One region of the Pseudomonas sp. LBUM1662 genome, then DNA from elsewhere that is predicted to be linked to it. Evidence: riboswitches for the same ligand, from Rfam matches in the RefSeq annotation. Region 1 holds a riboswitch; the other holds the start of a gene.
What was found. Region 1 has a riboswitch for cobalamin ahead of cobO (cob(I)yrinic acid a,c-diamide adenosyltransferase). Riboswitches for the same ligand answer to the same signal wherever they lie in the genome.

Region 1 (14,405 bases):
GCGGCACGGCGCGACCGACCACGCCGAGGATCACCGAGAACGAAGTGCCCGACAGGCCGATGCCGATCAACAGGCCCGCACTCAGGGACAACGTCACTGCCGAGTCGGACAAGCCCATGCACACCAGGCCCAAGGCGTACAGCACACCACCGACCAGCACCACTTTCGCCGCACCAAAGCGGTCAGCCAGCGCGCCGGTGAACGGCTGCGCCAGGCCCCAGATCAGGTTCTGCAAGGCAATGGCGAAGGCAAACGTCTCACGCCCCCAGCCGAACTCGGCACTCATGGGCGCCAGAAACAGCCCGAAGCCGTGTCTTACCCCCAAGGACAACGCGAGAATCAGCGCACTCCCCACCAACACCCAACCGCATGTACGCCACATCGATGTCATTCTTATTCTCCGGTAGCGGGTATATACCCGCTTAAGATCGAACAAACTGGCTTCAAGCCAGTTCGTCCAGCAATCGCAGCAAGGTTTCGCGTTTCTCGGCGCCCAAGCGGTCGATCAACCGCTGTTGCGCCGCCTCCCAGGCTGGCAAGGCAGCTGCCAGTCGTTCTGCACCTGCCTCGGTCAGCCGGACAATGCGGTTACGCATGTCCTCGCCCTCGACCAGCGCCACCAGGCCCTCACCTTCCAGCACCCGAAGATTGCGCCCCAAGGTGCTGCGGTCCAGGCCCATGGCTTCGGCCAGGGTGGAAATACTCGGTTCATTCAGGCGCTGCAAATTGCACAGCAAAGAATACTGGGCAACGTTGATCCCGAAGCCGTCGAGAGCGCCGTCGTAATGCCTGCTGACGCCACGGGCGGCGCGACGCAGGTTGATGCATAAACATTGAGAGTCGAGCATGGTGCGTGTATATACCCGCGGTTAAAGGAAAGCAAATTTTTGAAACATATTACCGTAGGAGCGAGGCTTGCCCGCGAAGGGCGCAATGAGGTTTGTCTGCCAAACCGCATTTCCGTTCTTCGCGGGCAAGCCTCGCTCCTACAGGATCAGGGCAACGCCCACCAACACCGCCATCTCCAGCAACTCCAGCATCGCCCCGGCCGTATCGCCCGTTGTCCCGCCCAATCGCCGCAGCATCACCTGCCGCAACCAGATGAACATCCCTCCCGCCAGCACCAGCGCCCAGACACCGCTGAACCCTGCGATCAGCACACATGCCAACGCACTGAGCGCCAACACCTGCTTGCCCGCCGAGCGCGGCAAATGATCAGCCAACGCCTGCCCCAACCCGCCAGCACGCACATACGGTGTGGTCAGGAACAAACCCAACATGGCGCTGCGGCCAATCAGCGGAACGATGATCAGCAAAACACTGTGCTGCTGCTCGATCAACGCCAGCAACGCGGCGAATTTCAGCAGCAACACCAGCACCAGCGTCACCACCGCAATCGGCCCACTGCGCGGGTCTTTCATGATGGTCAGCGTGCGCTCGCGATCGCCGAAACCACCCAGCCACGCATCGGAGCTATCGGCCAGACCGTCCAGGTGCAACCCGCCGCTGAGCAATACCCAAACCGTCAGCAGTAGCGCGGCGTGAAGCAACACAGGCGTGCCCAGCAACAGCCAGTTCAGTGCCCACAAAATGGCGCCGAACAGCAGCCCGACCAGCGGATAAAACAGCAGCGACCGACCCAGTTCCTGAGGTGCGGGCATGCCCGGCAGACGAATTGGCAAACTGCTGAGAAATTGCAGGGCGATCCAGAAGGGCAACATGGTCAATTCGCTTCCTTGAGAATGACGCCTGGCTCGACGCACAATGAAAACAGCGAACCGTGGCCGACCTCGACATTCAGCAACTGCTCTCGCGGCAAACCCCGCGCCTGAGCCAGTAACAAACGCATGACGCCGCCATGGCTGATCAACAGGATCCGTTCGCCCGCATACGCCGCGTGCAGACGCTCTACCGCCGCCAGTACCCGCGCGGAGAAATCCCCGACCGGCTCACCCTCAGGCGGCGTAAACGAATAGGGATCGGCCCAGAACAGCCCCAACCCTTCTGCGTCTGTCTCCATCAGCGCCGCCGCGCTCTGCCCTTCCCAGGCACCGAAGTGCAGTTCTTGAAGATCTTTGTCCAGATGCACGGGCAGACCCAGCTGCGCACCGAGTTCGTCAGCAAACCGCGCACAACGTTGCAACGGCGAACTGATCAACCGATCCCACGGCCCATGCTCGACTACCGCCGCGCGCATCTGCTCCCAGCCCTTGGCGGTCAGTGCATCGTCGAGGCTGCCGCGCAAACCGCCGCCGAGTTCGGTTTCACCGTGGCGCAGGAGATCCAGGCGCATCGTCATGCCGGACGGTCCGCCACTGCCGCTTCGGCGAAGGTTGCCATCTGCCCGTGAAGATCGCAGGCCAGACGCAGCAACGGCACGGCCAGCGCGGCGCCACTGCCTTCACCCAGGCGCAAGCCGAGGTCCAGCAGCGGCTCGGCGTTGAGGGTTTCCAGCACATGGCGATGACCCGGCTCGGCGCCGCGATGGCCAAACAACAACCATTCACGACATTCAGGGTTCAAGCGCACCGCCACCAATGCGGCGACGCTGCAGATAAAGCCGTCCACCAGCACTGCAACGCCTGCCTGGGCGCACGCCAGATACGCGCCGACCAGCGCCGCAATCTCAAAACCGCCGAGGTTGAACAGGGTTTGCAACGCATCGCCACGTTGAGCGCCGTGCAATGCCAAGGCACGTTCGATGACCTGGGCTTTGTGGCTGACGCCCGCCGCGTCGAGACCGGTGCCCGGCCCGGCCAGATGCACCACCGGGCAATCGAGCAAGGCGCAGGCCAGCGCGCTGGCCGCCGTGGTGTTGCCGATGCCCATCTCGCCACCGATGAACAGCTGCGCACCGGCGGCGACGGCACGCTGCACGCTGTCGCGACCGGCCTGCAAAGCGAGTTCGCCCTGGGCCTGCGTCATGGCCGGGCCTTCCACGAAGTTGGCCGTGCCCGCACCAATGTTGAGGTGACGCACGCCCGGCAGGTTCAACGACGGCGTTACGGTGCCGAGGTCGACCACTTCCAGGGAAGCTCCGAGCTGGCGCGCCAGCACGCTGATTGCCGCGCCACCGCTGACGAAGTTGTGCAGCATCTGCCCGGTGACTTCCTGAGGAAATGCCGACACACCCTCAGCAACAACGCCATGATCGCCCGCAAAAATGGCAATCCACAGCTGATCGAGACTCGGCTTGACCTGGCCCTGCAGCCCCGCCAATTGCACGGCCACCGCTTCGAGTCGGCCGAGGGAGCCGGCGGGTTTGGTCAGCTGCTGCTGACGTGCCTGCGCCTGCTCGACGGCTTGCGCGTCGATCGGCTTGCACGGGTTCAGCCACCAGGATTGGGTCATAACGCAGTTCCTTTCAAAGTCAGGGGCAGGCCGGCGACGGTCAGGACGACACGTTGGCAGCGCTCGGCCAGGGCTTGATGCAGCCAACCGGCTTCATCGACATAGCGGCGAGTCAATTCGCCCAGCGGCACGACACCCATTCCGGTCTCGTTGCTGACAAAAATGATTTCACCCGGCAGTGAGGCCAGGCAGTCCAACAGGGCTTCGCGTTCAGCGTTGAGGCGTTCGGCGTCGTCGAGCATCAGCAGATTGGTCATCCACAGGGTCAGGCAATCCACCAGCAGGCAACGCTCGGCGCTGGCGGTTTCGCGCAGTACGCGGGCGAGTTCGATCGGTTCTTCGATCAACGCCCACTCGGCCGGGCGACGGGCGCGGTGGTGGGCGACGCGTTCGTTCATTTCACCGTCGAGGGGTTGGCTGGTGGCGATGTAGGTGACTTGAAGCTGGCTGTCGGTCGCGAGTTTTTCAGCGAGGCGACTTTTGCCGGAGCGGGCGCCGCCGAGGATCAGTTGGAGCATGGCTCATTCCTTAAATATGCGGTGTAGCTACTGGCCTCTTCGCGGGCAAGCCTCGCTCCTACAGGTCTGCCCCGCTCTTGACCTTGTAGGAGCGAGGCTTGCCCGCGAAGGCGTCCTCTCAAATCCCGCAGAGTTCACGCAACAACGCGGTATCCAAATGCTTCTCCACCAGATCCGCCAACCGCTCGATATCCCGCTCGCGCAACCCGTGGTAATCCACTTCCTGCACATCCTGCAAACCCGCCCAACGCAGCAGCGCACTGCAGGCTGCCGGGGATTCAAACAGGCCATGCAGGTAGGTGCCAAAAATCTGCCCGTCAGCACTTTGCGCACCATCGCAGCGACCATCGTCCAGCTGCACGGCCGCGTTTTCCAGCGCCGGCCCGGTGGTGACACCAGCATGAATTTCGTAGCCGCTGACTTCAGCATTTTCCAGCACCAAATGCCCGCGCACATTACGCAATTGCTTCTCTTCTTCGAGCTGCGTTTCAAACGCCAGCAAACTCAGGCCGGCACTGGAACCCGGCGCGCCTTCGAGGCCCAGCGGATCGTGCACCTGCTCACCGAGCATTTGCAGACCGCCGCAAATCCCCAGCACCTTTCCGCCATAGCGCAGATGACGATTGATTGCTGTGTCCCAGCCACTCGCCCGCAGGTACGCGAGGTCACTGCGCACGCTTTTCGAGCCGGGAAGAATGATCAGGTCGGCCGGCGGAATCGCCTGGCCGGGGCCGATGAATTGCAGGTCCACTTGCGGATGCAGGCGCAGCGGATCGAAGTCAGTGTGGTTGCTGATGCGCGGCAGCACCGGCACCAGCACTTTCAGCACGCGCTCAGCCTTGTCGGTCTGGCGCTGATCGATGCCGTCCTCGGCTTCCAGGTGCAAGTCCATCACATACGGCAGCACGCCGATCACCGGTTTTTCGGTGCGCGCTTCCAGCCAGTCGAGGCCGGGTTGCAGCAAGGCGATGTCACCGCGAAAACGGTTGATGATGAAGCCTTTGACCCGCGCCTGTTCGGTCGGCGACAGCAGTTCCAGCGTGCCCACCAAATGGGCGAAAACCCCGCCACGATTGATGTCGGCGATCAACACCACCGGGCAATCCACCGCTTCGGCAAAGCCCATGTTGGCGATGTCGCCGGCACGCAGGTTGATCTCGGCCGGCGAACCCGCGCCTTCGACCATCACCACCGGATACGCCGCGCTCAATCGTTCATGGGAGGCCAGCACCGCTTGCATGGCGATGGCTTTGTAGTCGTGATAAGCGACCGCGTTCATCGTAGTGACCGCGCGACCATGAATAATCACTTGGGCGCCGGTGTCGCTGTTGGGTTTGAGCAGCACCGGATTCATGTCGGTGTGCGGCTCAAGGTTGGCTGCCTGGGCCTGCACGGCTTGGGCACGGCCGATTTCGCCACCGTCGGCGGTCACGGCACTGTTGAGTGCCATGTTCTGCGGCTTGAACGGCACGACGCGCACGCCCTGACGCGTGACCCAGCGACACAACGCCGTCACCAGGGTGCTTTTACCGGCGTCGGACGTGGTGCCTTGCACCATCAACGTAGTCATTGGGTTTCCTTGGTGAAGGCCTGAAGTGCTTGTTCGAGACGCTGCCAATCGGCCTCATCCGCAGGCAAGCCGAAACGCACGCTGCTGTTGTGTGCGAACAACCGCAACAAGATGCCGCGCCTTGCCATGAAGTCGTGAAGCAACTCGGCCTGCTCGGTAATCAGCCATTGAAACAAGGCGCAACCGCCCTGCGGCTGCAAACCATACTGCCCGAGCAACAACGCCAGACGCTCACTGGCCGCTTCGCTACGCGCTCGCTGTCTTACATGGCCTTCGGTGTCCAGCAAACAGGCTTGGCCCAATACGCGTGTCGGCCCACTGACCGCCCACGGCCCCACCTGTTCGGCGAGCAGTTTGAGCAGCTTGCGCTCAGCCAGCACAAAGCCCAGCCGCACACCGGCCAAGCCAAAAAACTTGCCGAAGGAACGCAGCACGATCAAGCCGACCAGATGGGCAAACGAAGCCAGGCTCAGGTGCGGCGTGTTGTCCATGAATGCTTCGTCCACCACCAACCAGCCACCGCGCGACGCCAGCCGGGCATGCCAGTCGAGCAGACGACTCGGGGTCATGCTCAGGCCCGTCGGGTTGTTCGGGTTGACCACCACCAACACGTCGAGGCTGTCGATATAGAAGTCGACTTCCTGTTCCAGCACTTCACGCACGACATAGCCATTGCGCCGCCAGGCTTGCGCGTGTTCGGCGTAACACGGCGACAGCACGCCGACCTTGCCGGCCCGACGCAGACGCGGCAGCAACTGAATGGCCATTTGCGAACCGGCGACCGGCAGCACCTGCGCGGCGCCGTAGTAATCGCAGGCTGCCTGTTCCAGACCGTCATCGGTTTCCGGCAAACGCGCCCAGGCTCGCAGCGGAATGTCCGGGACCGGGAATGGCCACGGCGCGAGGCCGCTGGACAGGTCCAGCCAATCGGCTTCGGCAATGCCGTATTCGAGCGCCGCCTTGCGCAAGCGGCCACCGTGCTCAAGCATAGAATTCAGCTCCCACGCAGAGAATCAGCAGCCATAACCATACCCCGCGCTGGACCAATTGCCAGCCACGGTCGATGGAGTCGGCATCCGCCGGCACACCTTCGCCCAGTTGCGGACGCTGATGCAGTTCACCGTGATAGATCGCCGCCCCGCCCAACTCGACGCCAAGCGCGCCGGCACCGGCCGCCATCACCGGCCCGGCGTTGGGGCTGTCCCAAGTCGGACCCTGAGTGCGCCAGCATTTCAAGGCCAGTCGGGTTTTGCCCAGCAGCGCGTAGGTCAACGCCACCAGACGCGCAGGAATGTAGTTAAGGACGTCGTCGATTTTCGCCGCCGCCCAGCCGAAACGCTCGAAGCGTTCGTTGCGATAACCCCACATGGCATCGAGGGTGTTGCTCAAGCGATAGAGCACCACGCCGGGCGCGCCGGCCACGGCAAACCAGAAAAGCGCGGCAAACACCGCATCACTGCCGTTCTCCAGGACCGATTCGGTGGCAGCGCGGGCGACTTCGGTTTTATCCAGTTCGCTGGTCTGACGGCTGACCAGATAGCCCACGCGTATGCGCGCTTCAATCAGATCGCCACTGCGCAGGGCCTTGGCCACCGGCTCGACGTGCTCACCGAGGCTGCGCATGCCGAGGGCGCAATAGAGCGCAAGAATCTCGACGATCCAGCCGACATAAGGCGCCCAGGAAAACGCCGTGGCCAGCAAGGTCAGCGGCAACACCGCAATCACCCAAGCGGTGACGCCGTGACTGCGCCAGCCGCGCCCTTCGCCATTGAAACGTTGCTCGATGCGGTCGGCAAAACGGCCGAACGCCACCAGCGGATGCCAGCGTTTGGGTTCACCCAGCAGCGCGTCCAGCGCAACCGCGGCGACACTCAATAACGCCACACTCATTGACTCACTCCCCAATAATTTTCATACAGCAACTCACTGAGCGGACGCGCCTGCGCCCACCCTTCGAGTACCAGCATCGGCGCCGGATAGAATTCCTTGACCGGGCCGAGACAAAGAACCGCCAACGGCTTGGCTCCGGCGGGTAAACCCAACAGGTCCGCCAGCGCTTGCGGCTCGAACAGCGACACCCAACCCATGCCCAGACCTTCGGCGCGGGAGGCCAGCCACAGGTTCTGGATCGCACAGGACAACGAAGCCATGTCCATTTCCGGCAAGGTGCGACGACCGAAGATGTGGCGCTCGCGATCGTCCATCAGCGCAGCGACCAATACTTCGGCACAGTCGTTGATGCCTTCGACCTTGAGCTTCATGAATTCGTCGGTGCGCTCGCCGAGGGCTTCGGCGGTGCGGATGCGTTCTTCTTCCACCAGTTGCCGGATCTTTCCGCGCAGGGCCCGGTCGCTGATGCGGATAAAGCGCCAGGGTTGCATCAGGCCGACGCTGGGGGCCTGGTGGGCGGCTTCGAGCAGGCGCCGTAACAACTCGGGCTCGACGGTGCCGCCGCTGAAGTGGCGCATGTCGCGGCGTTCAGCTATTGCCCGGTAGACCGCTTCGCGTTCGGCTTCGGAGAATGCGTTGTCGGTCATGGCCTCTTCGCGAGCAAGCCCGCTCCCACAGGGGTTAGGTGATCCATTGTGGGAGCGGGCTTGCTCGCGAAGGCGTCCTCACAGTTGGGCGCAAACAGTGCGGCAACCGCCGAAGGATTGGACGGAAAATAAAAATGCACATAAGAGGCCGTCATCCGCCCCTCACGATAAACCGCCTCCGCCCCACGCCCGCCATTCGGACTCAGGCCACGAGCAATCGGCTCAAGCTCGGTGCTGGTCAGCGAATGGTGATAGGTGTGCCCGCGCAGCGAACCTTCCGGCAACTCAACCGCTTGCAACGCAAGCGCCGCCAGACGCTTCTGCATCACCGCGTCACCGGCCAGCAAGCCGACCAGTTCGGCCCGGGTACCTTCGACATCGGTCAACGAATCGAGCAGGTACAACATCCCGCCGCACTCGGCCAGCAACGGTTTGCCGGCGGCATGATGGGCGCGGATCGCATTCAGCATCAAGGTGTTCTGTGACAGCGCCACATGGTGCAGTTCCGGATAACCGCCCGGTAGATAAAGGCTGTCCGCGTCTGGCAAATCCGCATCGCGGATCGGCGAGAAAAACAGCAATTCGGCGCCCATGGCCCGCAGCAAATCCAGGCTCGCGCCGTAGGTGAAAGCGAACGCTTCATCACGGGCGACGGCGATCCGCACACCGGCCAGCAGAGGCTCGGCGACGATCATTTCAGGGGCCGCGAATTCCACGGGCGGCGGCAGTGCTACGTCGCAACTGCTGGCCAGCGATTCGGCCGCTGCATCGAGGCGCAGATCGAGATCGTTCAACTCACTGGCCTGGACCAGGCCAAGGTGCCGGCTCGGCAATTCGATCCCGGTTTCCCGCGACAAGGCGCCGTACCAGCGCAAGCCTTCCGTCAGGCTGCCTTCGAGCAATTGCGCATGACGCAAGGTGCCCACGCGATTGGCCAGCACACCGGCAAACGGCAAGTCCGGCTGATACTTCGCCAGCCCCAGCGCCAAGGCACCAAAAGTCTGCGCCATCGCCGTGCCGTCGATCACACCGAGCACCGGCACACCGAAGTGCCGCGCCAGGTCGGCGCTGGACGGCGTGCCGTCGAACAGGCCCATGACGCCTTCGATGAGGATCAGGTCGGCCTCACCGGCCGCTTCCCACAACAGGCGACGACTTTCCTGCTCGCCGACCATCCACATGTCCAGTTGATACACCGGCGCACCGCTGGCGCGCTCGAGAATCATCGGGTCGAGAAAGTCCGGGCCGCATTTGAACACGCGAACCTTGCGCCCCTGATTGCGATGCAATCGGGCCAGCGCGGCGGTAACGGTGGTCTTGCCCTGACCGGAGGCCGGCGCGGCGATCAGTACTGCCGGGCAATGACGTATGTTTTTCATAAAATAGTATTCACAGCTCGACGCCTTTTTGCGCTTTGATCCCGGCCTGGAACGCGTGCTTGATCACGCCCATCTCGGTAACGGTGTCGGCCAGTTCAATCATCTCTGGCTTGGCGCCACGACCGGTGACCACAACGTGCTGCATCGGCGGACGCGCCTGCAGGTCAGTCAGCACTTGATCGAGGTCGAGGTAACCGTGCTTGAGCGCAATGTTCAACTCATCCAGCACCACCAGACCAATCGACGGATCGCGCAGCAATTCGCGGGACACCGCCCAGGCGGCTTCGGCGGCGGCGATGTCACGCTGGCGGTCCTGGGTTTCCCAGGTGAAGCCCTCGCCCATCACATGAAAACGCACCTGCTCCGGGAAGCGGCGGAAGAACAGCTCTTCGCCCGTGCTGTTACGGCCCTTGATGAACTGCACCACGCCGCACTGCATGCCGTGGCCCATGGACCGGGCGAGCATGCCGAAGGCCGAGCTGCTTTTGCCTTTGCCGTTGCCGGTCAGCACCAGCAGCAGGCCGCACTCGTTCGGCGAGTTGGCGATGCGTTCGTCGATCACGGCTTTTTTGCGCTGCATGCGCGCCAGATGGCGTTCGTCACGTTCAGGGGAATCAGTCATGGGGGAGCTCTCCGTTGAGGCTGGATAACGGCGGGCAGGCACAAGAATAGACGGCAAGAAGCCTGGCATCGCCCACCGTGATGCCGTTGGATGAATCAGGCCGGTCTCCGGGCTCATGAGCGGCATTCGCCGGACTGCGCGCCTTCCCATGTCGACAGTCGACACAGTGGCTCAAGGCGCAGTCTTCACTCATTTACCGTTGCGGGGGCAGCGCCGGGATCGTGACGTTTCGTCGCGTGAAGATAGTCACTCACCGGCTTCCCTGTTTCACTCTGTCGGCTTCGCCACAGAGCACCTGAAACAAGCGCGAAGGTTAGAGGGTTGGGGGTGGAGCGTCAATTGAAGACAAAGCCCGGGCGGGCGATATACTGCCGCCGGTCAATTTACTGACCCTCCCAACTTGCACCACACTGTCAGCAGTGATATCAAAGCGCCACAACCCAACATCACAATTACAAGGGTGAGCAACATGCAAGGCATGATCATCAGCAATCCGAGGCTGGAATTCCTGCGACCGGTGCTGGAACGCTGGTTTGACTGTATCGACCGCTACAACGCTGTGCGCGGCGATAACGACACGCCTTATTGGTACGACGAAAAAGCCAACCTTGGCTTGCTCTCCGCCGCGGCCTGGATGGCGGAAATGGTTACGTTGCAACAAACGCCGACCCGTAAACAGAACGAAGAAGGCGAACGCAACAGCCGCGCCGATCTGTTTATCGCCACCGCCGAAGAACGCGCCTACCTCCAGGCCACGCAACGCTGGCCGAAGGTCAACAGCCTGAATCTGAGCCAGGCACTGCAAGACATCACCAGCGACGCCAAACGCATCAGCTACACCAGCGACCTGAAACTCGGCTGCCTGTTCGTTGCGCCACAAAAGGCCCAGCAGAGCGCGACGCCGGAAGAACTCCAGGACATGGTCGACGACCTGCAAAAGGAGCACAGCTGCGCCGTGGCCTGGTATTTCCCGTACGCCTATCGCAAGTTGCGCAACGAAGCCGGCAACTATCACCCCGGTATCGCCGTGCTATTCAAGGAAGCCCGCGGCTGACCGGTTGAACCATCGCGCGTCTAATCTTCTCTATGATTAAGTCAATGCACTCATAGGGAAGACCAGCATGCGCAAGCCCCAGCTCGTTCTCGTCATCGCGCTCGCCGGAGGGCTCGCCGCTTGTGGTGAAACCTCCAGCTTGCAAGTCTCCGACGGCACCGGCCCGTCACCCAAGCTGCCCGAACCGAACAAGACTCTGATCCCGACGGTGAATATCGCCCCGGCGATCGGCTGGCCGCAGGGCGCAAAACCCACTGCTGCGGCAGGCACTCAGGTGGCGGCATTTGCCGAGGGGCTCGATCACCCGCGCTGGCTTTATGTGCTGCCCAACGGCGACGTGCTGGTGGCCGAAACCAACGCGCCACCGAAACCCGATGACGGCAAAGGCATTCGCGGCTGGGTCATGGGCAAAGTCATGGGCCGTGCCGGCGCCGGCGTCCCTAGCCCGAACCGCATCACACTGCTGCGAGACAAGGACCACGACGGCATTGCCGAAACCCGCACGGTGTTCCTGGAAAACCTCAACTCGCCCTTCGGCATGACCCTGGTCGGCAATGACCTGTACGTCGCCGACACCGACCGCTTGCTGCGCTTTCACTATGAAAATGGCGACACGGCGATCAAGTCACAGCCGATCAAGGTCGTCGATCTGCCGGGCGGCACGCTGAATCACCACTGGACCAAAAACGTCATCGCCAGCAAGGACGGGAGCAAGCTGTACGTCACGGTCGGCTCCAACAGCAACGTCGGCGAAAACGGCCTGGACCAGGAAGAAGGTCGCGCGGCGATCTGGGAAGTGGATCGCGCCACCGGCAATCACCGGATCTTCGCTTCGGGGATTCGCAATCCAAACGGCCTGGCCTGGGAACCTCAAACCGGTGCGCTGTGGACGGCGGTCAACGAGCGGGACGAAATCGGCAGCGATCTGGTCCCGGACTACATCACTTCGGTGAAGGACGGCGGGTTCTACGGCTGGCCCTTCAGCTATTACGGCCAGCACGTCGACATTCGCGTCGAGCCGCAAAACCCGGACCTGGTGGCCAAGGCCATTGCCCCGGACTACGCGGTGGGCCCGCATACCGCCTCGCTGGGCCTGTCGTTTGCCGAGGGCAACACGCTTCCAGCGCAGTTCAAGGAAGGCGCGTTCATTGGCCAACACGGCTCATGGAACCGCAAACCGCACAGTGGCTATAAAGTGATTTTCGTCCCGTTCGCGGGAGGCAAGCCGACCGGGCAACCGGTGGATGTGCTGACCGGTTTCCTCAACGCGGATGAGAAAGCCATGGGCCGGCCTGTAGGCGTGGTGATTGATCAGCAGGGAGATTTGCTGGTGGCCGATGATGTGGGGAACAAGGTGTGGCGGGTTTCGGCCGCTAAATAGCCGTCCTGTAGGAGCGAGGCTTGCCCGCGAAGGCGTCGGCACATCCAACATTGATGTTGCCCGATCTATAGCCTTCGCGGGCAAGCCTCGCTCCTACAGGGATCAGCGTTTACGACAAAGCGTGAGTCCATCCCCCAACGGCAACAACGACAGATCGACCCGCGAGTCATCCTTCAAGGCGCGATTGAGCGCCTGGATGGCCCGGGTGTCTGCACTCTCGGGATTCTCCTCAAGCACCCGCCCGCTCCACAGCGTGTTGTCGAACACCGCCAGCCCGCCGATGCGCAGCAAACGCAGCGCATGCTCCAGATAGCCTGGGTAGTTGGACTTGTCGGCATCAATGAAGATCAGGTCGAACTGCCCTGGCTGATCCAGTGTGGCGAGCGTTTCCAGCGCAGGCGCCAGGCGCAGGTCAATTCGCTCGGTGAGCCCCGCTTCCTGCCAGTAGCGGCGTGCGATTGCGTTGTAGTCGCCGGGGATATCACAGCAGATCAACGAACCGTCCTGCGGCAACGCAGCGGCCATGCACAAGGCGCTGTAACCGGTGAACGTGCCGACTTCCAGCAAGCGCTTCGCGCCAATGAGTTTGACCAGAAGCGCGAGGAACTGCCCCTGCTCCGGCGCCACCTGCCAGCGAGCCATCGGCAACGCCTGGGTTTCGTCGCGCAAACGCCTGAGCAGCGGCGTTTCCCTCAGGGAAACGTCGAGCAGGTATTGGTACAGGGAATCGTCAAGATTGAGCGTGCGAGCGGTCATGACAACCTCTTCGGACAGAACGCTACGGGTTACGCGCCAGGTGCTCAGGCTGCAGAACGCGCTTGGCGCTCAGATATGCCTTCTGCCAGTAAGCCTTGGACAGGCTGTCGAGCTTCACCGTGCCGCCAGTGGCCGGTGCATGGACGAAGCGACCTTCGCCGACGTAAATCCCCGCATGACTGACCTGGGAGCCGCCATTGGTGGCGAAGAAGATCAAGTCACCGGTTTGCAGCCCTTCCTTGCCGACGCTGGCCGCCTGCATGCTGATCATTTCGCGGGTGGTGCGCGGCAGGGAAATACCGGTGACATCACGGTAGACGTAACCGATCAGGCCGCTGCAATCGAAGCCCGAATCCGGCGTGTTGCCACCCCAACGATACGGCGTGCCCACAAGACCAAGCGCGCGGAACAGCACGTCTTCTGCCTCGGGGGAAAAGGGTTGCGGGTTGCCGAAAACAATGGGGGCGCGAACCACCGGCGCGGGCGGCGGTGTGCGACTGGCGCAGGCGCTGAGCAGGGCTGCGAAGAGCATGATGGTGAGGCGGGCCGACATCGTCATAAGCAGAACATCCTGATCTGGCTGCGGCTTTTCCTGCCGGAAAGGCAGAAAAGAAAACCGCCTGCGCAGGACGCAGGCGGTTTGCCATCAATAATAGATCTGGATTCTAGCGGCTATGGGCCAAACTTCAAGTAAGACTTTAAGTTCGCCTTACAAACTGTCCGCCTACTTCGTTGCGAAGAGGCGTTTTGTCGCCACTGACGTGGCGACAGGCTGAAGATTTACTTGCGTGCGGTGACCACGGTCGGGGCCATCGCGAGTGCGCGCTTGGCTTCGATGAAGGTCTTGCTCCAGTAGCTGTCGCCCAGGCTATCGACCCGGACACCACCGCTTTTGCGGCTGCTGGAGTGGATGAACTGGTTGTCACCCAGGTAGATCCCGGCGTGACTGACACGACCGCGACGACCATTGGTGGCGAAGAACAGCAGATCGCCCGGCTTCAGCGCGCTGCGAGCGACCAGCGGAGCATCCACGTTGATCATTTCGCGAGTGGAGCGCGGCAGGTTCATGCCGGCCTCTTCACGAAACAGATAACCGATGAAACCGCTGCAATCGAAGCCAGCCTCGGAGGTGCCGCCGAAACGGTAACGAGTACCGATCAGGGACATGCCACGTTCGAGGATGCTGTCGGCCAGAACCGGAAGCTGGTACGACTTGCCGTCGGCGAAGTTGGCCAGT
Region 2 (14,405 bases), 1.0 Mb from region 1:
AGGATTACGTCTTCCACGGCGTCGCGCAGCTCGGCCGGGATCTGGTCGTAGATCTCCAGCTGGCCGGCGTTGACGATACCCATGGTCAGGCCGTTGCGGATCGCATACAGCAGGAACACCGAGTGGATTGCCTCGCGCACCGGGTTGTTGCCGCGGAACGAGAACGACACGTTGGACACGCCACCGGAGGTCAGCGCGTACGGCAGTTCGTCGCGGATGTAGGCGCAGGCGTTGATGAAGTCCACGGCGTAGTTGTTGTGTTCTTCGATACCGGTGGCCACGGCGAAGATGTTCGGGTCAAAGATGATGTCTTCCGGCGGGAAGCCGACTTCGTTGACCAGAATGTCGTAGGAACGTTTGCAGATTTCTTTCTTGCGCGCTTCGGTGTCGGCCTGGCCGGCTTCGTCAAACGCCATCACCACTACGGCGGCGCCATAGCGTTTGCACAGTTTGGCGTGATGAATGAACTGCTCGACGCCTTCCTTCATGCTGATCGAGTTGACGATGCCCTTGCCCTGGATGCATTTGAGGCCGGCTTCGATCACTTCCCACTTCGAGGAGTCGATCATGATCGGCACGCGGGAGATGTCCGGTTCGCCGGCAATCAGATTGAGGAAGGTCACCATGGCCTTCTTCGAATCGAGCATCCCCTCGTCCATGTTGATGTCGATGATCTGGGCGCCGGCCTCAACCTGCTGCAGGGCGACTTCCAGCGCTTCGGTGTAGTTGTCTTCACGGATCAGCCGGGCGAACTTGGCGGAACCGGTGATGTTGGTGCGCTCGCCGACGTTGACGAACAACGAACTGCGATCGATGGTGAACGGTTCCAGGCCGGACAGGCGGCAAGCCTTGGGAATCTCCGGGATTTGACGCGGCGCATAACCGGCCACGGCTTTGGCGATGGCTTCGATGTGACCCGGCGTGGTGCCGCAGCAACCGCCGACGATGTTGAGGAAGCCGCTCTGGGCGAATTCTTCGATGACCTTGGCGGTTTCCGACGGCAGCTCGTCGTACTCGCCGAATTCGTTCGGCAGGCCGGCGTTCGGGTGCGCCGAAACGTGGGTGCCGGCCTTGTTCGACAACTCTTCCAGGTACGGACGCAATTCGCTGGCGCCGAGGGCGCAGTTCAGGCCGACCGAGATGGGCTTGGCGTGGGCCACCGAGTTCCAGAACGCTTCGGTGGTCTGGCCCGACAGGGTACGGCCGGAGGCGTCGGTGATGGTGCCGGAGATCATGATCGGCAACTCGATGCCCAGCTCTTCGAACACGCCTTGCACGGCGAAGATCGCGGCTTTGGCGTTCAGGGTGTCGAAAATGGTTTCGATCAGGATCAGGTCGGCGCCACCCTCGATCAGGCCTTTGGTGGATTCGGTGTAGTTTTCCACCAGTTCATCAAAGGTCACGTTGCGATAGCCGGGGTTGTTCACGTCCGGTGACAGCGAGCAGGTGCGGCTGGTCGGGCCGAGGACGCCGGCAACAAAGCGCGGTTTGTCCGGGGTTTCCAGGGTCTTGGCGTCGGCCACCTTGCGCGCCAGGCGTGCGCCTTCTACGTTTAACTCGTACGACAGGCCCTGCATGCCGTAGTCGGCCATGGAAATCCGGGTGGCGTTGAAGGTGTTGGTTTCCAGAATGTCGGCGCCGGCATCCAGGTAGGCTTTCTCGATGCCGCCAATCACGTCCGGGCGGGTCAGCACCAACAGGTCGTTGTTGCCCTTGACGTCGCTCGGCCAGTCGGCGAAGCGTTTGCCACGGTAATCCTGCTCCTCGAGCTTGTAGCTCTGGATCATCGTGCCCATGCCGCCATCGAGAATCAGAATGCGCTCTTTGAGGGCGTGCTTGAGAGCTTGGAGGCGAACACTGCGATCGGACATTGGGACTACTCGGAAAGACCATGACGAAGGGCCGGGATCATAGCAAACCTGTGCGGTTTTAGAGCATGCCCCGGTTTTGCATGAATATCGCTCATGTTGGTACCCGTGCCGGACCGGTAGAATCGCGGCGTTTTTTCAGGATCAGGACCAGGGACATGTCGTATCGCGTCATCACCAGCATTTTTATGCTGCTTTTAAGCTGGGGTGCCGCTGCGCAAGGTCCGGCGATCTCCTACACGCAGGATATCCAACCGATCTTCACCGAAAAGTGCGTGGCCTGCCATGCCTGCTACGACTCCGCCTGTCAGCTCAATCTGGGCAGCGGCGAAGGGGTGGCGCGTGGTGCGACCAAAACCCCGGTCTACGACGGCGAACGCAGCCAGGCCGCCGCGCCGACCCGGTTGTTTTATGACGCCTTCGGCAAACGTGCCTGGCAGCAGAAGGGCTTCTATTCGGTGCTTGACGCCCAAGGCAGCCAAGCGGCGTTGATGGCGCGAATGCTGGAACTGGGCCACACAACCCCGCTGCAACCCAACGCCAAGATTCCGCAAGACATCGTCTTGGGCTTGAACCGGGAAAACATGTGCGCCATGCCGGCGGAGTTCGGTGGCTACGCCAGCACCCATCCGAAAGAAGGCATGCCGCTGGCGGTCACCGGCCTGACCGACCAGCAATACCAGACGCTGCAACGCTGGCTGGCCTCCGGCGCGCCCATCGATGAGCAAGGCCTGGTCCCGAGCGCGAAGGAAGCCCTGGAGGTGGTGCAGTGGGAAAACCTGCTCAACGCTCCGGGTGCGCGGCAAAGCCTGGTCGGCCGCTGGTTGTTCGAGCATTGGTTCCTCGCCCATCTCTACTTCAAGGACGGCGAGCCGGGGCACTACTTCCAGTGGGTGCGCTCGCGAACCCCGACTGGCCAGCCGATTGACCTGATCAATACCCGGCGTCCGAACGACGATCCGGGCACTCAGGTGTATTACCGCTTGTGGCCGGTGCAGGGTGTGATCGTGCACAAGACCCACATCACTTATCCGCTGAGCGCGGCGAAGATGGCGCGGATCAAAAGCCTGTTTTACAACGGTCAATGGCAAGTCAACGCCTTGCCGGGGTACGGGCCGGACCACCGGGCCAATCCGTTCACCACGTTCGAAGCGATCCCGGCGCAGGCGCGTTATCAGTTCATGCTCGATAACGCCGAATACTTTGTGCGCACGTTCATTCGTGGGCCGGTGTGCCGTGGTCAGATCGCCACTGACGTGATCCGCGATCACTTCTGGGCGCTGTTCCAGGCGCCGGAACACGACCTCTACATCACCGACCCGAACTATCGCGGCCAGGCCACGCCGTTGCTGGCGATGCCGGGGCAAAACGACGACGTGGGCAGCGTCCTCAGCCTGTGGCATGACTACCGCGACAAACGCAACGAGTACGAAGCGCTGCGCCGGGACAATTACGCGGAATTGCCGGCGCCGAGCTGGTCGGCGTTGTGGGCGGGCAATGACAACGCGCTGCTGAGCATCTTTCGCCATTTCGACAGTGCTTCGGTGAACAAGGGCCTGATCGGCGACGTGCCGCAAACCATTTGGTTGTTTGACTTTCCGCTGCTGGAGCGCACGTATTATCAGTTGGCGGTCAACTTCGACGTGTTCGGCAACGTGTCCCACCAAGCACAGACGCGCCTGTATTTCGACCTGATCCGCAACGGCGCCGAGCAAAATTTCCTGCGCCTGATGCCGGCCGATTCGCGGGACGATTACCTCAATGATTGGTACCAGGCCGGTGGCCAATTCAAGATGTGGCTGGATTACGAGGCCATCGACAACGACACGCCGACGGCGCTGAAACTGGATGAGAAGGACCCCAAACGCGACTTTGCGATGCAGTTGTTGACCCGTTACGGCGAGCTCAACGCCAGGCCCGATCCGATCAATCGCTGCGACGGCGCTTATTGCTCGCGGCCCAACATCGACCCGGCCTTGCAGAGTGCCGAGCAGGCCTTGAGCCGCCTGACGTCGCGCCCGGCGGCGGGTCTGAAGGTGATCGATCAGTTACCGGAAGCGACCATGCTGCGCATCGAAACCGCGAGTGGCAAACGCGAGGTCTACAGCCTGCTGCGCAACCGGGCTCACAGCAATGTGGCGTTCCTGCTTGGTGAATCGCTGCGCTATCAACCCGGGCTCGATACGTTGACGATTTTCCCGGGCGTACTCAGCAGTTATCCGAACTTCATGTTCAATATTCCGGCCGACCAGGTGCCGGCGTTCGTCGATGCGATGGAAAACGCCAAGGACGCGCAGCGATTCGAGAAAATCGTCGAGCGCTGGGGCATTCGCCGCAGCCATCCGCAGTTCTGGTTCTACTTCCATGATCTGAGTCGCTATATCCACGAAACGGAGCCGGTGGAAGAGGGCGTGCTGGACATGAATCGGTACGAGAATCTTTGATCGACCTTTAAGGGTGGGCAGCTGTCGGATCTCATAGGCACCGCCATTCCCTGTAGGAGCGAAGCTTGCTCGCGAAGGCAATCGACCGGCCGACAATGATGTTGGATGTTCAGGCCTCTTCGCGAGCAAGCTTCGCTCCTACGGGGATGTGTGGTGGTTTGGAGACCAGTGATCGGAGGGCCGCCCATGTTGATTTCAGTACAGGCACTGCGTGCCGTCGCGGCCTGGACGGTGGTTTGCCACCACTTCATGCAGATTTTCTTCGACTTCCAGGCCCGCGGCCCGGTGGGGCAGATGTTCATCGACAAGGGCGCGGTGGGCGTTGATATCTTCTTTGTCATCAGTGGATTGGTGATTTTCCTGTCCACCGAAGGCAAATCACTGCCGCCCGGACGGTTTCTCCTGTATCGACTGTTTCGCATCGTTCCGGCGTACTGGTTGTACACGGTGCTGATGGCGTTGGTGGTCGTGTTCGCACAGCCTGTGTTGCCGGATCAGACGGTCGACTGGTCGCATTTCCTGCTGTCACTGTTGTTTATTCCCACGGAAAACCCCGGCGGCTACGGGATTTATCCGACGCTCAATGTCGGCTGGACGTTGAATTATGAAATGCTGTTCTACGTGCTGTTTGCCTGGGCGTTGCTGTTCCGCTTGCAGGTTCGGTTGCTGATTGTCGCGGCGTTGCTGTTTGCGGTGTGTCAGGCCTGGACCGGTTATGGCTGGATCAGTGAGTTCTATCATTCGGACATTGTTTATGAGTTTCTGCTGGGGATCGCGGTCGGCATGATCTATCGGCGCGGCTGGATCAAGCCCGGTTTCTGGCTGCCCTTGCTGGGGATTGGCGGTGCATTGCTGGCAATTTATAACCTGGCGCCGCAGCCGCGTTTCCTGGCCTGGGGCCTGCCCAGTGCGGTGTTGGTCATGGCGTGCATGGCGCTGGAACGCTTTTTCGAGAACACCCGGCTGTTCAAGGTGCTCGGCGATTGGTCCTATTCGGTGTACCTGATGCACGTGTTGGTGCTGTCTGCCGGTGGCTTTGTCGCACAGCGTTATGGAGTAAATCCCTACGTGATGTTCGCCGTCTGCGTGCTGACCATCGGCGTGGCGTCCTGGGCAAGTTACGAATTTGTAGAAAAATGCAGCTATCGGTGGCTTAAAGGCTGGATTGACGGCGAATCGGCAGCTAGCGCTGTTCCGGCTCTTTCCCGACAAAAATACTAGGACTTTGTACGGCGCGATGATTGGCGTAAACTGCGCCCAAGCCTGCGAGGAGTTTCCATGACCGCTATTACCATCACCGACGCCGCCCACGATTATCTGGCTGATCTGCTCTCCAAGCAGAACACCCCGGGTATCGGCATCCGCGTCTTTATCACCCAGCCTGGCACCCAGTACGCCGAAACCTGCATTGCTTATTGCAAGCCGGGCGAAGAAAAACCTGAAGACACCGCGTTGGGGCTGAAAAGCTTCACCGCTTACATCGATTCGTTCAGCGAAGCGTTCCTGGACGACGCGGTCGTCGATTACGCCACCGACCGCATGGGCGGCCAGTTGACCATCAAGGCGCCGAACGCCAAAGTACCAATGGTCAACGCTGACAGCCCGGTCAACGAGCGCATCAACTACTACCTGCAAACCGAGATCAACCCGGGGCTCGCGAGCCACGGCGGTCAGGTCAGCCTGATCGATGTGGTCGAAGACGGCATCGCCGTGCTGAAGTTCGGTGGCGGCTGCCAGGGCTGCGGCCAGGCAGACGTGACCCTTCGCGAAGGCATCGAGCGCACCTTGCTCGAGCGCATTCCCGAGCTCAAGGGTGTACGCGATGTGACTGACCACACGCAGAAAGAAAACGCCTACTACTAAGGTGTTCGCTGCGAAATGAAAAAACGGCACCCGTGAGTGCCGTTTTTTTATGGGTGAAGTTCAAGGCCGCCTTCGCGAGCAAGCCCGCTCCCACAAGGGATTGTGACCAAACACAAAACCGGGGTCCGCCACAGATCCAATGTGGGAGCGGGCTTGCTCGCGAAGAGGCCGTTAAGGTCGATACAAATGCGCATGCCCCGCGCGATACAGCGACGACTCGCTGAAGTGATCGCTCCCCAACACCCGACCCACCAGAATCAACGCCGTACGCCGAAAGCCCTTCGCCTCAACCTTCCCGGCAATGTCCGCAATCGTCCCCACCACCCAATCCTGATCCGGCCACGTCGCCCGGTGAATTACCGCGATCGGGCAGTCCGCGCCGTAATGCGGCAGCAGTTCGGCGATGATCTTTTCCAGATGCTGCACGCCCAAATGAATCGCCATGGTCGCCCCATGCTGCGCCAGGCTGCCCAGCTCTTCACCGGCAGGCATCACGGTTTTGTCGGCATAACGGGTCAGAATCACGCTCTGTGAAACGTCGGGCAGCGTCAGTTCGGCGCCGAGAAGCGCCGCGCATGCCGCCGTCGCCGTAACACCTGGAATGATTTCAAACGCAATCCCGAGTTCGCGCAGGTAGCGAATCTGCTCGCCAATCGCCCCGTAAAGACTCGGATCACCCGAATGCACGCGCGCCACGTCCTGGCCTTTGGCATGGGCGGTCTTGATCAGTTCGATGATCTGCTCCAAGTGCAATTCGGCGCTATTGACCACCTGTTCGGCGCAATGGCCTTCCAGCACGGCGGCGGGGACCAAAGAGCCGGCATAGATAATCACCGGGCAGCTGCGAATCAGCCGTTGGCCTTTGACGGTGATCAGTTCCGGGTCGCCGGGACCTGCGCCAATGAAGTAGACGGTCATCGTCCGTTCCTTTGAATAAAGAGTCTGTTGAAAAAGGGCGTGGGCAAGGCTTCAGATGAAGATTGCTCATGATCGAAGGCGGGGATTATCGGGGATCTTACGCAACGCAGGCCAATGCGAGGGTGGCCTGGGCATATTTTTGTCGCGAAATCAGCAGTTTCGCCGGTGCCTTGGCCAAGTGTTCGGCCAGGGCCAGAGCGGCGCTTTCCGCCACGCCATAGCAACCGGTGCGTTCGAACGCGATGTCCGAATGATGGCTGAGTTGCGGTTTGTAGCCTTTCAATTGCTCGCTGCTGAAATACATCAGCGGCAACGCGAGTTGTTCGGCGAGCTCGACCAGGCCAGGTTCATCACGCTTCAGGTCGATACTGGCCAAGGCCTTGATCTGATGAAGTCCGATTTTATGCGCCTGCAATGCCTGATCGAGTAACGCCCGCAGCGTGCTGGCGGGGCAGCCGCGCTGGCAGCCCAGGCCGACGACTAAAGTCGGCACAGTGCTGTTATCAATCATGCGTGGTATTGGCCATCGCTTTTGCGGCGGAACAACCAGGCGCTGATCAGGCCCAGGGCCAGCCAGAACGCGACGTTGGTCAGCTGCGAAGCGATTTTGAACTGCGCTTCCAGGGCTTCCGGAGCCAGCATCGAGTGCACTTCCGGCTGCGGCGCGCCGATCACATGCGGAACGGCGAGAATCGCCACGCCGAGGATTTTCATCAGCCAGTGACGGCTGAATACGATCAGCGCGATGCCGACAGCGGTGGAAGCAGCCGTACCGATCCACCAGAGTTGCCGTTGGGCCAGATCAGCCGCGGCAGTGCCTGGCAGTTCAGGCGGCAGGCCGAGGGTCGGCGCCAACACGAAGGTCGCGTAACCGGCCAGACCCCAGAGCAGGCCCTGAGAGGTTTTGGTCGGAGCACGCAAGGTGTAGAGACCAGCCAGCATCAGGGCGAAACCGACGGCCACCACCAAATTGCCGCCCGTGGTCGACAGCACGCGCTGCCAGCCGTCTTCCGGCTCCCAGGCTTCGGCGTCGTGAGTGTGAGCGGCGACACCGGCGGCGTGTTCGTGAACTTCAACAGCGGCCGGCTCGGATTTTTCGTAGGTCTCGGCCTGCAGAATCAGCGGCGACACCCAGAAACTTTGCAGCAGGGTCAGCAACAGGGCGGCCAGCAGCCCGGTGAAACCTGCGGTTTGCGCAATACGCTTGATCATGTCGACAGGTCTCAATGGCACGGGAAGGCGGAGCTGTGACGGGTATCGTGCGCGGCGTTGTGCACCGCTTCGATGTGCGAGAAACCGGCGAAGTACACAAGGCACGCACCGAGGATCGACGCACACACGGCGGCGGTCAGGCGTTGAGTCAGGGTTGTGGTGGTGCTGGCGGTGCTGTGGCCGGTGCTGCTGATAATCGACATGGCGCTTCCCTCTGGTCTGTCAGCGGGTGAATAGAGCGCATGGAAGACCCCTGCGAGTCGGGCACGCAGAGGTTCAACAGCGCCCGCCCACCGCGGGTTTGTTATTCAGTGATCGTAGTGGTCACTTTGTGTTGCGGGCCGGTCTCCGGGCTCACGAGGGGCCAAGGCTTGCGCCTGAACCTGCAAGCATCACCTTCCCATGCCGAACTGCTGGCACAGTGGATCTGACGCTTCGCTCGCTTACCGTTGCGGGGGCAGCACCGGACTGACATGGCTTTGAGTAAAGCACATGATTCACCGGTTTCCCGTTTCACCCTGTGAAGGGCACCCGTAACAAGGCGTGTAGGAGAGCATGGGCGGGGGATGGGCGTCAATTGGTATGGGTTCTCAACTCGAGACCGAGGCGAACTCTTCGCGGGCAAGCCTCGCTCCTACAAAAGCACCGCCGTCCTGTAGGAGCGAGGCTTGCCCGCGAAGGGGCCGGTGACGGCACCACAAGACATTGACCCGCCCCCACACGATGCGTAGCCTTGCGCTTTCGAGGTTCTTCGGCATTTGCCGAAGCTAAGAAGGGAACGCGGTCGATGCCGCGGCTGCCCCCGCAACTGTGAACGGTGATGTTCGTTGCCACGCCACTGCAAGCCCTGTCCAGCGGGTTCGCGGGAAGGCGCAGCGAATGCCAGGCAACCGCCCGGCACACCGTCAGCCAGGAGACCTGCCTCGACACAGATTCTCACTACAACCGGGCGGGGTGATCCGGTGGCGAACTCTTCCGCGCGCGCATCCGTCGCTGCGATTGTCGTCCCGTATGCCCGCCACCTTGCCAAAGGGCATCCGATGAAAACACTGGCCAAACTCCCCGTCACCATCGTTACCGGCTTCCTCGGCTCGGGCAAAACCACCTTGCTGCGGCACATGCTCGACAACGCCCAGGGTCGCCGCATCGCGGTGATCGTCAATGAGTTCGGCGAGCTGGGCATTGACGGCGAAATCCTCAAGCAATGCTCCATCGGCTGCACCGAAGAAGAAGCCAACGGCCGCGTCTACGAACTGGCCAACGGCTGCCTGTGCTGCACCGTTCAGGAAGAATTCTTCCCGGTGATGCGCGAACTCGTCGCCCGTCGCGGCGACCTCGACCACATCTTGATCGAAACCTCCGGCCTGGCCCTGCCAAAACCGCTGGTTCAAGCCTTCCAGTGGCCGGAAATCCGCAGCGCCTGCACCGTTGACGCGGTCATTACCGTGGTCGACAGCCCGGCCGTCGCCGCCGGCACCTTCGCCGCGTTCCCGGACCAGGTCGACGCCCAGCGCAAACTCGACCCGAATCTGGATCACGAATCGCCGCTGCACGAGCTGTTCGCCGACCAACTGGCCAGTGCTGACCTGGTGATCCTCAACAAGGCCGACCTGATCAGCCCTGAAGACCTCGCCCGTGTGCGCCTGGAAGTCGCCGAAGAGCTGCCGCCCGCCGTCAAAGTCATCGAAGCCAGCAGCGGCCGCGTGCCACTGGACGTGCTGATCGGTCTCGGTGCCGGTTCCGAAGAGCACATCGACAGCCGTCACAGCCATCACGATCACCACCATGAAGGTGAAGACGATCACGACCACGACGCCTTCGATTCCATTTCCATCGAGCTGCCGCAAGCGGACGAAAGCCTGTTGCTGGACGCGCTGACCCAACTGGTGGTCCAGCACGGCATCCTGCGGGTCAAAGGTTTCGCCGCGATCCCGAACAAACCGATGCGCCTGTTGATCCAGGGCGTCGGCACGCGTTTCGACAAGCATTTCGACCGTCAGTGGGGCGCCGATGAAGCGCGCACCACGCGCCTGGTGCTGATCGGCCAGGAACTGGACGCCACGCTGCTTGAAGCGCAACTGCGCGCCGCGCTCAGCGTTTAAGCCATGCACCTGCTCAGGACCCAGCCCGGCGGTTTCGTGTCGGATGACAACATCGCCGACCTTGGACAAACCCCCGCCGAGCTGGTGATCCTGTGCAGCGGCGACTCCAGCCTGGCGCTGCTCGCCGAAGCGGCGCAGCAGTTGCCCGAGGATTACCCCAGCGTACGTCTGGCCAACCCGATGCAGGTGCAGAATCACGCCTCGGTCGACCTGTATGTCGACGAAGTGCTGCGCCACGCCAAGGTGATCCTGATCTCGCTGCACGGCGGCATCGCCTATTGGCGTTACGGGGTCGAACGTCTGGTGGAGCTTTCCCAGCGCGGTGTGCAGCTGATTCTGGTGCCGGGCGATGATCGTCCGGACCCGGAACTCAGCGACCTGAGTACCGTGGCTGCCGACGATCGCGACCGGCTCTGGCAGTTTCTGCGTCAGGGCGGCATGGCCAATGCCCTGGATTTTTTCCGCTGTCTGGCCAATCGCTGGCTGGATCGCGATTATGTGTGGTCCGAGCCGCAAACCCTGCCGCGCACAGCGATTTATCACCCGCAAAAAAGCCCCGCTGAACTGAGCGATTGGCAAGCCGACTGGCAGGCCGGTCAACCGGTGGCGGCGGTGCTGTTTTACCGCTCGCATTTGCAGGCGGCGAACACTGCATTCATCGATGTTTTCTGCCAGCGTTTGCAGGCGGCGGGTTTGAATCCGTTGCCGATTGCGCTGGCCAGTTTGAAAGAGCCCGGCTGCCTGACGGTGGTCGAGGATTTGCTGGACGAAGTCGAGGCAGGGGTGATTCTCAACACCACCGGTTTCGCCCAGTCCAGCCCTGAAGCGCCACATTTGCGGCCGTTTCGCCGCAATATTCCGGTGATCCAAGCGATTTGTGCCCAAGACAACGAGCCCGGTTGGCTCGCCAGCGAACAAGGCCTCGGCCCGCGTGATCTGGCCATGCACATCGCGCTGCCGGAGCTGGACGGGCGGATCATCAGTCGGCCGATCAGTTTCAAGGACCTGGCATGGCGCAGCGAGCGCAGTCAGTCGGACGTGGTGTGTTATCGGGCTCAGCCGGAGCGCATGGATTTCGTCGCCGAACTGGCGCGGCGCTGGATCGATCTGGCGCGCGTGCCAAACAGCGAAAAGCGCATCGCGCTGATCCTCGCCAACTACCCGACCCGCGACGGGCGCATCGGCAATGGCGTGGGCCTCGACACCCCGGCCGCCGCGCTGAACATCCTGCGTGCGCTTCATAAAGAAGGTTATCCGCTGCCTGCCGAATTGCCGGACAGCGGCACTGCCTTGATTCAACAATTGCTCGGCGGCGTCAGCAACGACCTCGACACAATCGACCAGCGCCCCTGTCAGCAAAGCCTGGCGATGGACGACTATCGGGCGATGTTCAATGCCTTGCCCGAGGCCAATCAGCAAGCCGTGCTGGAGCGCTGGGGTACGCCTGACAGCGATCCGATGTGCCGTGACGGGCGCATGATGATCGCCGGGCTGCGCTTTGGCCTGACCTTCGTCGGCATTCAACCGGCGCGGGGTTATCAGGTGGATCCGAGCGCGGTGTATCACGACCCGGACCTGGTGCCGCCCCACGGCTATCTGGCGTTCTATTTCTGGCTGCGCAACACCTACGGCGCCCACGGCGTGATCCACGTCGGCAAGCACGGCAATCTTGAATGGTTGCCGGGCAAAGGTGTCGGGCTGTCGGAAAACTGCTGGCCGGACGCGTTGCTCGGGCCGCTGCCGAACATCTATCCGTTTATCGTCAACGACCCGGGCGAGGGCGCCCAGGCCAAGCGTCGCACCCAGGCGGTGATCATCGACCACCTGATGCCGCCGCTGACCCGCGCCGAAACCTACGGCCCGTTGCGTAACCTTGAGTTGCTGGCCGATGAATATTACGAAGCGCAGCTGCTCGACCCGCGCCGCGCCCGGGAATTGCAGCGCGACATCCTGCAACTGGTGCGCGACACGCACATCGACCGTGAACTGCAACTGGACGAAAAACTCAACAGTGACGCCGACGCGGCGATCTGGTTGCCGCGGCTGGACACGTATCTGTGCGACTTGAAAGAGTCGCAGATACGCGATGGCCTGCACATCTTTGGCGAGTCACCGACCGGACGCTTGCGCATTGATACATTGCTGGCGCTGTTGCGCATCCCCCGTGGCGATGGCCGTGGGGCGCAATCGAGTTTGTTGCGAGCGTTGGCCAAGGCGTTTGAATTGGGGTTTGATCCGCTGGATTGTGCGTTGGCTGAGCCTTGGGTCGGGCCGCGTCCCGTTGAACTGCAATCAATTAACGATGAAGCCTGGCGCACCGCCGGGGATACCCGCGAACGCCTGGAACTGTTCGCCGCTCAACTGATCTCGCAGACACTAAACCCGTCTCAAGCCAACCCCGAACCCTGTGGGAGCGGGCTTGCTCGCGAAAGCGGAGTGTCAGTCGATATAGATTTACCTGACCCACCGCTTTCGCGAGCAAGCCCGCTCCCACAGGAGCCACGCTGGTCTGAAGTGAGCGCCATCCTCGACAGCCTGTGCGAAGTCGTCGCCCCACGTCTGGACGCCTGCGGCCCGGCAGAAATGCGCGGCTTGCTCGACGCCCTGAGCGGTCGTTTTGTCCCGGCAGGCCCCAGCGGCGCACCGAGTCGCGGTCGTCTGGACGTGCTGCCGACCGGGCGTAATTTCTATTCGGTGGACGTGCGTAACCTGCCGACCACCACCGCGTGGCGCATCGGTTTCCAGTCGGCGAACCTGATTCTCGAACGGCATTTGCAAGACCACGGCGATCACCTGCGTCAGCTCGGCCTGTCCGTCTGGGGCACCGCGACCATGCGCACCGGCGGTGACGACATCGCCCAGGCCATGGCGTTGATGGGCGTGCGCCCGGTCTGGGCCACCGGCAGTCAACGGGTCGACGACTTTGAAATCCTGCCGCTGAGCTTGCTCGACCGTCCGCGTGTGGACGTGACCTTGCGGGTTTCCGGGTTCTTCCGCGATGCCTTTGCCAACCTGATCCGTCTGTTCGACGCCGCCGTGCAAGCGGTCGCCGCGCTGGATGAACCGGACGACCTCAACCCGTTGGCCGCCAAAGTGCGGGCCGAGCGTGTAGCGTTGATCCAGTCGGGGTTGGATGAAGAAGCGGCCAGGCGTCAGGCCGGCTGGCGCATTTTCGGGGCCAAACCCGGCGCTTATGGCGCGGGTGTGCAAGGCGCCATCGACGGTCGCCTGTGGCAAAGCCGCGAGGACTTGGCCGAGGTTTACCTGAACTGGGGCGGCTACGCTTACGGCGGGTCCGATGAAGGCACCGCCGCCCGTGAACAATTTGCCCAACGCTTGAGCCAGGTTCAGGCGGTGCTGCAAAACCAGGACAACCGCGAGCATGACTTGCTCGATTCCAACGACTATTACCAATTCCAGGGTGGCATGCTCGCCGCCGTGGAAAGCCTGAGCGGTGAAGCGGCGGCCAGTTACCATGGCGATCACAGTCAGCCGGACTTGCCGAAGATCCGCACCTTGAAGGAAGAGCTGAACCGGGTGATCCGCTCCCGGGCGGCGAATCCGAAGTGGATCGAGGGGGTCAAGCGTCACGGCTATAAAGGCGCGTTTGAGTTGGCAGCGACGGTGGATAATCTGTTCGCCTTCGACGCTACGACCCAACTGATCGACGACCATCAATATGCATTGCTGGCGGATGCGTATTTGCTCGATCCGGCGACCCGGGATTTTGTGCGCGAACATAATCCCCACGCGTTGCGCGACATGACCGAGCGCATGCTCGAGGCGCAGCAGCGCGGGATGTGGCAGGAACCTGGCGCGTATCGCGAGGCACTGGAAAACCTGTTGCTGGATATAGAAGAAGAGACCTGACGCTCCGCAAAACCTGTAGGAGCGAGGCTTGCCCGCGAAGAGGCCCTTGCATTCAACATGGATTTCGACTGAACGGACGCCTTCGCGGGCAAGCCTCGCTCCTACAGGTATAACGTGTGCCTGCTAAC

Region 2: it holds a riboswitch for cobalamin, as region 1 does, so the genes downstream of both, ACA049_RS13580 (CbtB domain-containing protein) here and cobO (cob(I)yrinic acid a,c-diamide adenosyltransferase) in region 1, are expected to answer to the same signal.

The regions. Positions count from the first base shown of each region.
Region 1 is NZ_CP166793.1:1,948,132-1,962,536, reverse strand. It holds gene ACA049_RS08825 (MFS transporter) at 1-391, opposite strand, end outside; gene ACA049_RS08820 (MarR family winged helix-turn-helix transcriptional regulator) at 444-848, opposite strand; gene ACA049_RS08815 (adenosylcobinamide-GDP ribazoletransferase) at 987-1,721, opposite strand; gene cobC (alpha-ribazole phosphatase family protein) at 1,724-2,299, opposite strand; gene cobT (nicotinate-nucleotide--dimethylbenzimidazole phosphoribosyltransferase) at 2,296-3,351, opposite strand; gene cobU (bifunctional adenosylcobinamide kinase/adenosylcobinamide-phosphate guanylyltransferase) at 3,348-3,869, opposite strand; gene ACA049_RS08795 (cobyric acid synthase) at 3,988-5,439, opposite strand; gene cobD (threonine-phosphate decarboxylase CobD) at 5,436-6,428, opposite strand; gene cbiB (adenosylcobinamide-phosphate synthase CbiB) at 6,421-7,329, opposite strand; gene bluB (5,6-dimethylbenzimidazole synthase) at 7,326-7,976, opposite strand; gene ACA049_RS08775 (cobyrinic acid a,c-diamide synthase CobB) at 7,973-9,355, opposite strand; gene cobO (cob(I)yrinic acid a,c-diamide adenosyltransferase) at 9,366-9,977, opposite strand; cobalamin riboswitch at 10,059-10,291, opposite strand; gene ACA049_RS08765 (hypothetical protein) at 10,447-11,031, shown strand; gene ACA049_RS08760 (PQQ-dependent sugar dehydrogenase) at 11,099-12,412, shown strand; gene ACA049_RS08755 (O-methyltransferase) at 12,515-13,168, opposite strand; gene ACA049_RS08750 (C40 family peptidase) at 13,191-13,727, opposite strand; gene ACA049_RS08745 (C40 family peptidase) at 13,949-14,405, opposite strand, start outside.
Region 2 is NZ_CP166793.1:2,990,451-3,004,855, forward strand. It holds gene metH (methionine synthase) at 1-1,871, opposite strand, end outside; gene ACA049_RS13550 (fatty acid cis/trans isomerase) at 2,027-4,312, shown strand; gene ACA049_RS13555 (acyltransferase family protein) at 4,499-5,533, shown strand; gene nfuA (Fe-S biogenesis protein NfuA) at 5,591-6,175, shown strand; gene cobM (precorrin-4 C(11)-methyltransferase) at 6,347-7,093, opposite strand; gene ACA049_RS13570 (cobalamin biosynthesis protein) at 7,191-7,604, opposite strand; gene ACA049_RS13575 (CbtA family protein) at 7,601-8,305, opposite strand; gene ACA049_RS13580 (CbtB domain-containing protein) at 8,317-8,508, opposite strand; cobalamin riboswitch at 8,628-8,855, opposite strand; cobalamin riboswitch at 9,033-9,245, shown strand; gene cobW (cobalamin biosynthesis protein CobW) at 9,346-10,407, shown strand; gene cobN (cobaltochelatase subunit CobN) at 10,411-14,277, shown strand.